Regions from separate parts of the Marinobacter liaoningensis genome, predicted to be linked through region 1. Evidence: predicted binding sites of a transcription regulator. Region 1 holds the regulator's gene; each other region holds the start of a gene.
What was found. The regulator sigma-54, encoded in region 1, starts transcription at its own class of promoters, with help from an activator protein. The targets are predictions, from matches to a motif close to ANTGGCATNNANNTTGCTNT.
Positions count from the first base shown of each region.

Region 2: a site for sigma-54 is predicted at 1,832-1,851, ahead of KZO34_RS18575 (PEP-CTERM sorting domain-containing protein). Genes of this name have one in related genera too.
Region 3: a site for sigma-54 is predicted at 1,993-2,012, ahead of flgB (flagellar basal body rod protein FlgB). Genes of this name have one in related genera too.

Region 1 is NZ_JAHXKI010000002.1:429,160-432,432, forward strand. It holds gene lptB (LPS export ABC transporter ATP-binding protein) at 1-518, shown strand, start outside; gene KZO34_RS04255 (RNA polymerase factor sigma-54) at 673-2,205, shown strand; gene hpf (ribosome hibernation promoting factor) at 2,318-2,626, shown strand; gene ptsN (PTS IIA-like nitrogen regulatory protein PtsN) at 2,713-3,183, shown strand; gene rapZ (RNase adapter RapZ) at 3,212-3,273, shown strand, end outside.
Region 2 is NZ_JAHXKI010000001.1:209,245-212,517, forward strand. It holds gene KZO34_RS00995 (PhnE/PtxC family ABC transporter permease) at 1-977, shown strand, start outside; gene KZO34_RS18575 (PEP-CTERM sorting domain-containing protein) at 1,065-1,721, opposite strand; cyclic di-GMP riboswitch class I at 1,753-1,827, opposite strand; gene KZO34_RS01005 (hypothetical protein) at 2,189-2,695, shown strand; gene KZO34_RS01010 (hypothetical protein) at 2,688-3,002, opposite strand; gene KZO34_RS01015 (hypothetical protein) at 3,094-3,273, opposite strand, start outside.
Region 3 is NZ_JAHXKI010000004.1:139,390-142,662, reverse strand. It holds gene KZO34_RS16640 (flagellar hook protein FlgE) at 1-322, opposite strand, end outside; gene KZO34_RS16635 (flagellar hook assembly protein FlgD) at 350-1,027, opposite strand; gene flgC (flagellar basal body rod protein FlgC) at 1,046-1,495, opposite strand; gene flgB (flagellar basal body rod protein FlgB) at 1,530-1,928, opposite strand; gene KZO34_RS16620 (nitroreductase family protein) at 2,174-2,728, opposite strand; gene KZO34_RS16615 (Mpo1-like protein) at 2,875-3,186, shown strand; gene KZO34_RS16610 (adenylate/guanylate cyclase domain-containing protein) at 3,188-3,273, shown strand, end outside.

The DNA of each region.
Region 1 (3,273 bases):
TGCCCATGCATGGCCGGGCCCGGAAAGGAATTGGCTATCTGCCTCAGGAGGCTTCTGTGTTCCGGAAGCTGACAGTCCGGGACAACCTTATGGCGATCCTCGAAACCCGTAAGGGTATGAGTCGGGCTGACCGGGAAAGTCGCCTGGAAGAGCTGCTGGAAGAATTCCACATTACCCACATCCGCGACAGTGTAGGCATGGCGCTGTCAGGCGGTGAGCGCCGGCGCGTGGAAATAGCCCGGGCACTGGCCATGGAACCCGCTTTTATCCTGCTGGACGAACCCTTTGCCGGCGTTGACCCGATTTCGGTGAGCGATATCAAGCACATTATCCGTCACCTGCGGGACAAGGGCATCGGGGTACTGATTACGGACCACAATGTCCGGGAAACGCTGGACATCTGTGAGACGGCGTACATTGTATCGGGCGGCCACATCATTGCCTCTGGCAATTCGGAAACCATTCTTGCGAACCAGCAAGTAAAAGAGGTCTACCTCGGTAACGAATTCCGACTGTGATAACCGCTGCCCGATTGTGTTGATGAACCCGAGCAAGTAAACTCGGCAAAGAACTTGCTAGGGCATTTTTTGGTAACGGCAAGTAACCGGCATACAACAATTTTTTATTGAACTTAGGGTATTACAGCGCCTGATGAGTGACGGATCCTGAACCATGGTTATGAAAGCCTCCTTACAGTTAAAGCTGGGTCAGAGCCTGACCATGACGCCCCAGCTGCAACAGGCGATCCGGCTACTACAGCTATCCACCCTCGATCTTCAACAGGAAATCCAGCAGGCTCTGGAGTCCAACCCGATGCTGGAAACCTCGGAAGACGACGATCAGGCCGAAGCGGCGTCGAGTGACGACGAGCGCGGTCAGGAGGAGTCCGCAGCGGAAACGACGGCCGATTCCGGTACTGACGCCAATACCGACTGGGATGAATCGGAAAACGGACCAGACTGGGCCTCGGAAAACGAGATTCCCGATAACATCCCCGACGATCTTCCCGTCGACACCGCCTGGGACGACATCTATCAGTCAGCCCCTGCCCCGGCCGCCCGAAACGAAGACGAGAACGATCACGACTTCGAAACCCGCAACTCCCCGAGTGAAACCCTGCAGGATCACCTTGAATGGCAATTGAACCTGACGCCGCTGAGCGAACGGGATCAGGCCATTGCCCATGCCCTGATGGATGCAGTGAACGAGCGAGGCTACCTGACCAGCCCACTGGACGACATCCACGCAGGACTGCTGGATGAAACCGAGGAAGACCCACTGGAACTGGATGAAGTGGAGGCAGTCCTTCATCGCCTGCAGCATTTTGACCCGCCCGGTGTCTTTGCCCGGGACCTGCAGGAATGCCTGCTCATCCAGCTGAACCAGTTACCGCCCGAAACGCCCTGGCTTGCCCAGGCACGCCTTGTGATCACTCACTACATTAACCTGCTGGGCAACCGGGACTACGCCCAGTTATTGCGCCGAAGCCGACTCAAGGAAGATCAGCTGCGTGATGTTCTGGCCCTGATTACCGGGCTGAATCCGCGCCCGGGCGATGTGATTGACCGCGCCGAACCGGATTACGTCATTCCCGATGTCATCGTCCGCAAACACAACGGCAGATGGCGGGTTGAACTAAATCCTGAGATTGCACCACGCATCCGCGTCAATGCGAGCTATGCTTCTCTTATAAGACGGGCAGACAGCAGTGCTGATAACACCTACCTGAGGGATCAGCTGCAGGAAGCCAAATGGTTTATCAAGAGCCTGCAGAGCCGCAATGAAACCTTGCTGAAAGTGGCGACACGCATTGTCGAGCACCAACAGGGTTTTCTGGATCACGGCGAAGAGGCCATGAAGCCACTGATCCTCTCAGACATAGCGCAGGCGGTAGAAATGCACGAGTCGACAATTTCCCGGGTCACCACGCAGAAGTATATGCACACACCGCGGGGTATTTTCGAGCTGAAGTACTTTTTCTCGAGCCACGTCAGTACCGATGAAGGCGGCGAATGTTCATCAACAGCCATCCGTGCAATGATCAAGAAACTGATAGCGGCCGAGACACCGAAAAAGCCGTTGAGCGACAGCAAAATTGCGACCATGCTAGGGGAACAGGGTATCAAGGTGGCCCGTCGGACCGTCGCCAAATACCGGGAAGCGATGCATATTCCACCCTCTAACGAGAGAAAAAGACTGGTTTAGGGGCGCACTGTCGAAAACAGCGCTCCCCCGAGCCAAACTTTGCCGGCGCAGTGTGCGCCAGCCCTCAGGCCCGGCCCCGTTGGGACCGGCATGATGACAACAGGAGACGCCTATGCAACTCAACATTTCAGGCCATCACGTAGAACTGACTCCCGCACTCAAGGATTACGTCTCAGAAAAATTCGAGAAACTCGAGCGTCACTTTGACCATATCAGTAACTGCCAGGTTACCCTGCAGGTGGAAAAGGTGCGTCAGATGGCGGAAGCAACGTTGCACGTGGTTGGTGGTGATATTCACGCAAAGGCAGAAAACGAGGACATGTACGCAGCGATTGACGGGCTGATTGATAAGCTGGACCGCCAGATCCTCAAGCACAAGGAAAAGAATGTAGACCGGATGCACGGAAACGGCGCTCGTTAACCGACCGTTTTCATGCATGTCATCTCATCGCGCTGCGGCATGGATAACCTGCCGCAGCCTTTTTTTTACGGAAATGCAGTCGATTCATGAGCGACACATCCCTGACCATAGATAACATCCTTGCGCCGGAGCTGACTTTGTGCCGGATACCCGCCTCGAGCAAGAAACGGGTACTGGAATTCATTGCCGAACAGATTCACCGGCACGACGATTCTCTCAGCGAGACCCAGATCTTCAACAATCTGGTGTCCCGTGAGCGCCTCGGCAGCACCGGAATCGGCCAAGGCATTGCCATACCCCATTGCCGCCTGGAGGGACTGGACCATGTGGTGGGCGTTCTGATGACGCTCGAAGAGAGCATCGAGTTCGACGCCATTGATAACCAGCCCGTCGACCTCGTATTTGCCCTCGTTGTTCCCAAAGAGGCCACCAGTGAGCACCTGGAACTGCTCAGCCAGCTGGCGGAAAAGTTCAACGAACGGGTTTTCTGCGATGGACTTCGCCAGTGCGATGATGCCACCACGCTTTATGAACGCATGACCGCTGCAACTGAGTGACACCCAAGAGAGTGGAGACAGAGTGCCCATGAAACTGATCATCGTCAGCGGCAGATCCGGTTCCGGCAAGAGTACGGCACTCCATGTACT
Region 2 (3,273 bases), on a different contig from region 1:
GTATCCCGGATTGCTGGGTCCAGCTCCGGACCTACACCGCTTATCGACTCGAATGTGGTCTGCGGTCAAGTGCCATTCTCGGCTTCGTCGGTTTGCCGACCCTGGGTTTCTACCTCGAGAGTTCGTTTTCCCAGGGGCTATACTCCGACGCCGGTGCAATGCTGATTCTGTTTTACGTCCTCATTGCGACCATGCCGCTGTGGGTAAAACCAAAGCTTCTGCCCGTTTATATACTCGGAGCACCATTTTTTCTTGGTGACGGGCTGCCAATCGTTTGGGGCAATGTGGAACGGTTCTTCACCCAGGACATCATTCCAAGCCCCATCAGGCAAGGTGAGGGACTTACTGGGCTGACCGCCTGGTTCGGGGACCTGATGGTTCACCAGGCCATACCGGGGATCTGGAATACGGTAATTCTCACGCAGATCGCGTTGGTCGGCACGGGCATTCTGGCCTTGTTGTTATTCCCGCTGATATCCAATCATTTCGGCGGGCCCATTCGCCGAACGTTCGGTCACGTATTTCTGGTTATTGCACGGTCGACACCGGAGTACATTCTCGCCTACATTCTGCTGCAGCTGTGGGGGCCTTCCATGCTCCCGGCGGTAGTCGCACTGGCGCTCCATAATGGTGGCATCATTGGCCACCTGATCGGTCGCCAGACCAATGCCATCCAACTGAGAAGCGATGCCCCTACTGGGTTCAATCGATACTCCTGGGAATTAGTGCCCAGGGTGTACCGGTCGTTCCTGGCGTTTCTGTTCTATCGGTGGGAAATCATCATGCGGGAAACGGCGATCCTGGGGATTCTTGGCATCTACACCCTGGGATTTTACGTCGACAGCGCCATCCAGAATATCCAGTTTGATCGGGCGATGGTGCTGATTCTGATTACCGCGCTGCTCAATATTGGCGTAGATACTCTCGGTCGCTATATTCGCCGTAAACTGGCTCTGCAAACCATGCCCACCTGTTAACCGCCCTCCCTGAAGGGTGCTTCTACAATCCGTGCACAGCAAAAAGCCGGGACAAGCCCGGCTTTGAGTCACTGCACTCAGCTTTGATCAGCTACGGCGACGACGTGACACACCAAATCCTGCCAGGCCGAGGCCAAGCAGTGCCAGTGTTGAAGGCTCCGGAACGGAAACCTCGAACTGCTGGTACACGCCACCGGCCCGGTTCTCGAGGACCAGGGCGTCGGTAGAGGAGTAACCATCACCAATATAGATCCCGGCAGAGGTCGTACCGGGGTCGGTCAGGACCGGAGTCAGGCCCGCGAACAGGCTTGAGCCGAGCGAGAATTGTAGCAACTCAATTCCACCTGCCAGGGTGAAATTGAAGCCGTCGACACCACCGGTCGCGTTAGTTGCCGCGGTCCAGGTGATGAAATCAGAGGTGCCGGTGCTGAAATCCGTCATGGTGTCTGCGTGGGGACCGGAGGATTCAAAACCGAAGGACTCATAGGTACCGAGGTTCTGGTTTTCGAACTCCAGATCGCCGAACCATTCTACCGTGTTATCGGCATCGACAGCCCCTGGCGCCAGCCAGCGGACGAACCAGTTACTGGTATTGTTAAGATCGTTCCAGATGTAATAGCCAGCCCCTTGATCCAGGGCAAGGTCACCGTCTGAGGTGGTGCTTCCACTGTACTGCGGCGTTGCCAGCGCGGCGCTTGCTGAAGCTGCAAATACGAAACCAAGTGCCGTTCTTTTAAAATCCATCAACATTCTCCGTGAACGCTTTGATTACTCCCTGTGCAGCCCGGCTGTCTCAGTAAGACCCGCAGCTTTCCGTCCCACCCTCACGGGTGGTTTGGCTACAGTGGGGAGTCATAGCCAGATCCATGCCAGGTGCTCAAAGCCCAGGAAATAGCGGCTCAACAGGTACATCAAAGCGAAGACTGTAAATTTTTTTGACACATAGGTGTAAAGCTGGTGAAACAGTTCACATACCAGCTCCAGTCTGTAAACATTCCCGACACAACTGCTCCGGGAGCGCTTTATGACCCTCATCACAGTTCCGTCATTCGGGCCAATTTTTAGGCTTATTCTGACAAGCGGTAGCATCCCCTTGGCGCTTACATTTCGTTACACTCTGATTACATTTTGCAGTGTTCAGGGCAGCGTGAATCATGACGGACGGGGTGGTTTTCATAATCCAGGTTGGCTTGGTAGCACTTGTGCTACTGATGGCATTTCGCATGGTGACGCTGGTTCGGGCTGCTCCGGTAACTGAGAATGTTACCCGCGACGAAGTTGCACCCGTGCCGGTCAGACGAACACCCGCAGCGCGACAAGTAGCCGGCGCCGATCGAACGGAGCTACTGACCCAGTTGCATATTCTTGCCGGACTTCAGGAAAGGGATTGTCGTGTGAAAGGGCTGGAACTTGGCGACGCGCCAGAGGCGGTTCGGGACTACGCAGCTGTGTGGCTTTATGGCGCGGCCTGTGCCCTGTGTGACACGCCCGCACGACATTCCGAATCACTGGCCGGGCTGGCCGCTCATATTGCAAGCCGAAAAATCGGAATCCGGCAGCCGCAGGCGCTACAGGCAATTTCAACCCTGACGCAAAGCAGTATTCTTCTGGCGTGCTATCGCGGAGGGCTGGAGGGTGCGGAATTCTGGCGGCAGCATCATTACGTGACGCCGGGCGACAGTCTTTATGAGGCCATTACCGCCAATGCGTTTATTTGACAGCCGGTTGATCGGGCGTCGAGTCCAGTGCCCAGTTCGTGCCCAATTGAACTGATTCCGAGGCGTCCGGCTGAGTCACTGGCACCCCTCCGATCCCAGGCCGGGTAAAACCGCCCTCTTCCGTATTCTTCATGCTGTCGACGTCGACGGACCGGACCACATAAGCGGTTCCGTCCGACACGACTCTGGCCCGATGGGTCAGGCCAAACACAAACCGGCAGTAATCCAGCTTCAACTGCACCAGATCCTGCTCCGCCTTTCGGATTTTGCGCAGCAGTACCTTCTGAACGCTATCTCCGTAATTCATCGTGTCTTCCCTGATGTCAGCAATAAGTGACTGGAATTTTACACGATATGGGGGCCTTGTCAGCTCTGCCAAACGAGTGTTTTGAGGCCAATCACAGATGACGGGCCTGAAACACCAGCTTCACCGGAATGCCTTTCAGTCGTTCCTGGCCCTGCTGTAGATCTACTCGCCAGACCATCTCCTCTCCGGTACTGCAGATGGGAGCATTGAAACGCGCGACATAAGTGCCATCGACCTGACGGCGCAACGGCACCGGGTATTCGCCCATATA
Region 3 (3,273 bases), on a different contig from region 1:
TACCGAACTGGCCCGCCCGTGAGTAGCGAATCTCACCGCCATTGTTGAGGATGAAGAAGCCATCGCCACTGATGGCCATGTCCAGGCCATTGTCGGTGAAGCTGATGTTGCCCTGCCCGAACGATTGCTTGACGTCCTGAACGCGAACACCGTCGCCAATCGGGTTGGAACCCCCACTCAGAAAGCCGCTAGCGTAGAGGTCACCGAACTGAACGCTGCTGCCCTTGAAACCAACGGTACTTGCGTTGGCAATGTTGTTACCGGTGACATCCAGATCCACCGATGCAGCCCGAAGGCCGCTAAGCCCTGTGTTAAATGCCATAAATCACCCCTTGGTCTGACACCGGTATCAGTTGATTTGTTTTACGTCGGACAGGGCAATTGAACCCATGCCTGCCAGATTCAATGTAATGGAGCCGTTCTGGCCCAGCGAAACGCTGTCCACATTGGCGCTCACCATGGTCCCCAGCTGTTGCGTCCCGCCCGGGTAGGAAGCTTCCGCCACAATCCGGTAGGGGCCTGGCGGCAATGGATTGCCGTTGCCGTCCTGGCCATCCCAGCTGAACGACTTCATGCCGGCCGGGCTGCTGCCCAGATCAATCTGACGAACCAGTTCGCCGGCCTGATTCTGCACTGACAAACGCATGCCACCGGTCGAGGCCGGCACGGCGATCGTGCCGCTGATTTCACCGTCCGCACCAAGAATGCCGACACTGGACGGCGCCAACACGGTCTTGCCGACCATAGCTGACGCTTGCAGAGCCTGGGTCGACCGGAATTGCCCAACCACGTCATCGACGGTACCCGACAGTTTCTGCATCTCTTCCAGCGAGCTGAACTGGGCAAGCTGTGAGATAAACTCGCCGTTATCCTGGGGCTCCAGCGGATTCTGATTCTTCAACTGGGCCAGCATCAGCTCCATGAACTCGTTTCTGCCCAGCTCGCTGTTGCCATCGGCGCCACCCTGCTGTTTCAGCTGGTACTGGCTCAGAACATCCGAAGCGTCTGTTGCGTTAATTGCGCTCATTGCTTACTCCTCTCCGGATTACTGCTGACCGAGGGTCAGGATTCGCTGCATCATGGATTTGGCGGTGTTCATGATGTCCACGTTCATCTGGTAACTGCGGGATGACGACATCATGTCGGCCATCTCCTCCACCACATTGACGTTCGGATAGAACACGTAACCGTCTTCATTCGCTGCCGGATGCTCAGGCTGATACCGCATCTGGAGATCTGCCTGACTCTCGACAACCCCCTCAACGCGAACCCCTGCCCCGGGACCCTGCTCGCTGGAAAAGGCCAGGCCCTGATTGTCGGGATTGAGCATCGACTGGTGGATGGCCGCAAACACGGGCTTTCGGGCCCGATAGGTTGTCTCGGTGCTGGAGCTGGCCGTCTCCGCATTGGCAATGTTGGATGCCGTCGTATTCAGCCGCAGTGATTGCGCAGTCATGCCGGAACCGGCGATGTCAAAAATGCTGCCTAATGACATGAAAACTCTCCTTTGCTACTCGCGTCGCTGCGGCTTACTCGCCCTTGATGGCCTTGGTCAGACCGGAAAATTTACTGCTCAGAAACTGGAAACTGGCCTGGTAATCCATGGCATTGCGCATGAACCGGGTTTGTTCCTGCTGTGCATCCACCGTGTTGCCGTCCACTGACGGCTGGTGTGGTGTTCGATAGAGCAACTCGCTGTCGGCGGAACCACTGGAAGTATCCATATGCCCAGCGTCAGTCTTGGCCATTTCAAAGCCAGAGGCAGCCTGCCGTGCCCGCTGCATCACTGCCTGGAAATCCATATCACGGGCCTTGAATCCCGGGGTATCGGCGTTTGCCATGTTGTTCGCCAGGACTTCCGCCCGTTTGACCCGGGCCTCCAGTGCTTGCTGGTGGATACCAAGCGCATTATCAAACGAAATCGCCATACTGCCTCCCAAAACTGCCCCCGCATGCCGGCCTGCTTTGCCGAATTTGCTCTCTGATGGGATTAAAGCAAGGCCAATGCCAAAGTTTGAAAACCCCTCTGAATCGCTGTCTGCGCGGGCCCTGGGGTCAATTGATGGGGGAAGGGACGGGGCGGAAATTCAATGAAACCGGGGAAAAGCGGCAAGCGGTTTCCCCTCCCCCAGACCAAGGATCGGGCCTGCAGGGAGGGAGAACGTCATGTCATTCAGGAAGGCCAGTGCTGGACATAGTCGTGCATCTCTGGCCGGGGAACCCGGGGTTTTTCCGAAGACACCGTCCCGGCGTAGAGAAAGCCAACGATCGATTCGCCTTCTTTCAATCCAAGCCCCTGATGGACGGCCGAGTGATAAGCGACACTGCCAGTACGCCACATAACACCGAATCCGGCCTCCTGCAGTGCCAGCTCCAGGAAGCTCATGCCAGCTGCAGCCGACATAACCTGCTCGACTTCCGGAACCTTGGGATGGGCTGTTGGCGACGCGATCCCAACGATGATCATCGGAGCCCGGAGCGGCGCCCGACGCAACTTCTCGATCTCCTGCTCGTCGCTGTTGTTGGCACAGGTTGATGCGAAGAGGTCCCCCAACGCTTTCAGGCCCTCACCCTCAATGACGAGGTAGCGCCACGGCCGCAACAGGGCATGGTCGGGGGCCCGGGCAGCGCAGGCGAAGGCACGGGCGAGAGAATCGGAATCCGGCGCCGGTGCCTCAAGCCTGGGTTCGGACGTCCGGTTGAGCAGAAATTCGCTGACTGCAGTCATATCGTCTCACTATCGGATGGATGATCGACGGGAGGATTTGAGACCGTTTACGTCGATTCGGTTAATTGTGGGTTATACGTAATACTGTTAACCTTTAGTCGTAGTCCGGTCTACCTAAAAATTATAAACGACTTGGTAGCAGCACCATGAGTGACCAACGAACTTTTAGCAACTTTGCAGAATTCTATCCCTACTACCTCGAAGAGCACAGCGATGCGACCTGCCGTCGGCTGCATTTCGCGGGCAGTTTGCTGGTGCTGATTGTGGCGGTATGGGCCATCACCTCCGGAAAGCTGACCTGGCTATTGCTACTCCCTGTCATCGGCTACGGTTTCGCATGGGTTGGTCATTTCAAATTCGAGAAGAACCGGCCGGCAACCTTCAAATACCCCGTCTACAGCCTGATGGGCGACTGGGTCATGTTCAGAGATATGCTCATTGGCCGGATCCGTTTCTAACATGATGAGTGCACCGGCAGATCTGCGTAATGCCAGCAACAGCGCTGGCAAAGCATTGACCCTTGATCATCCCAATAATCCCGTTGC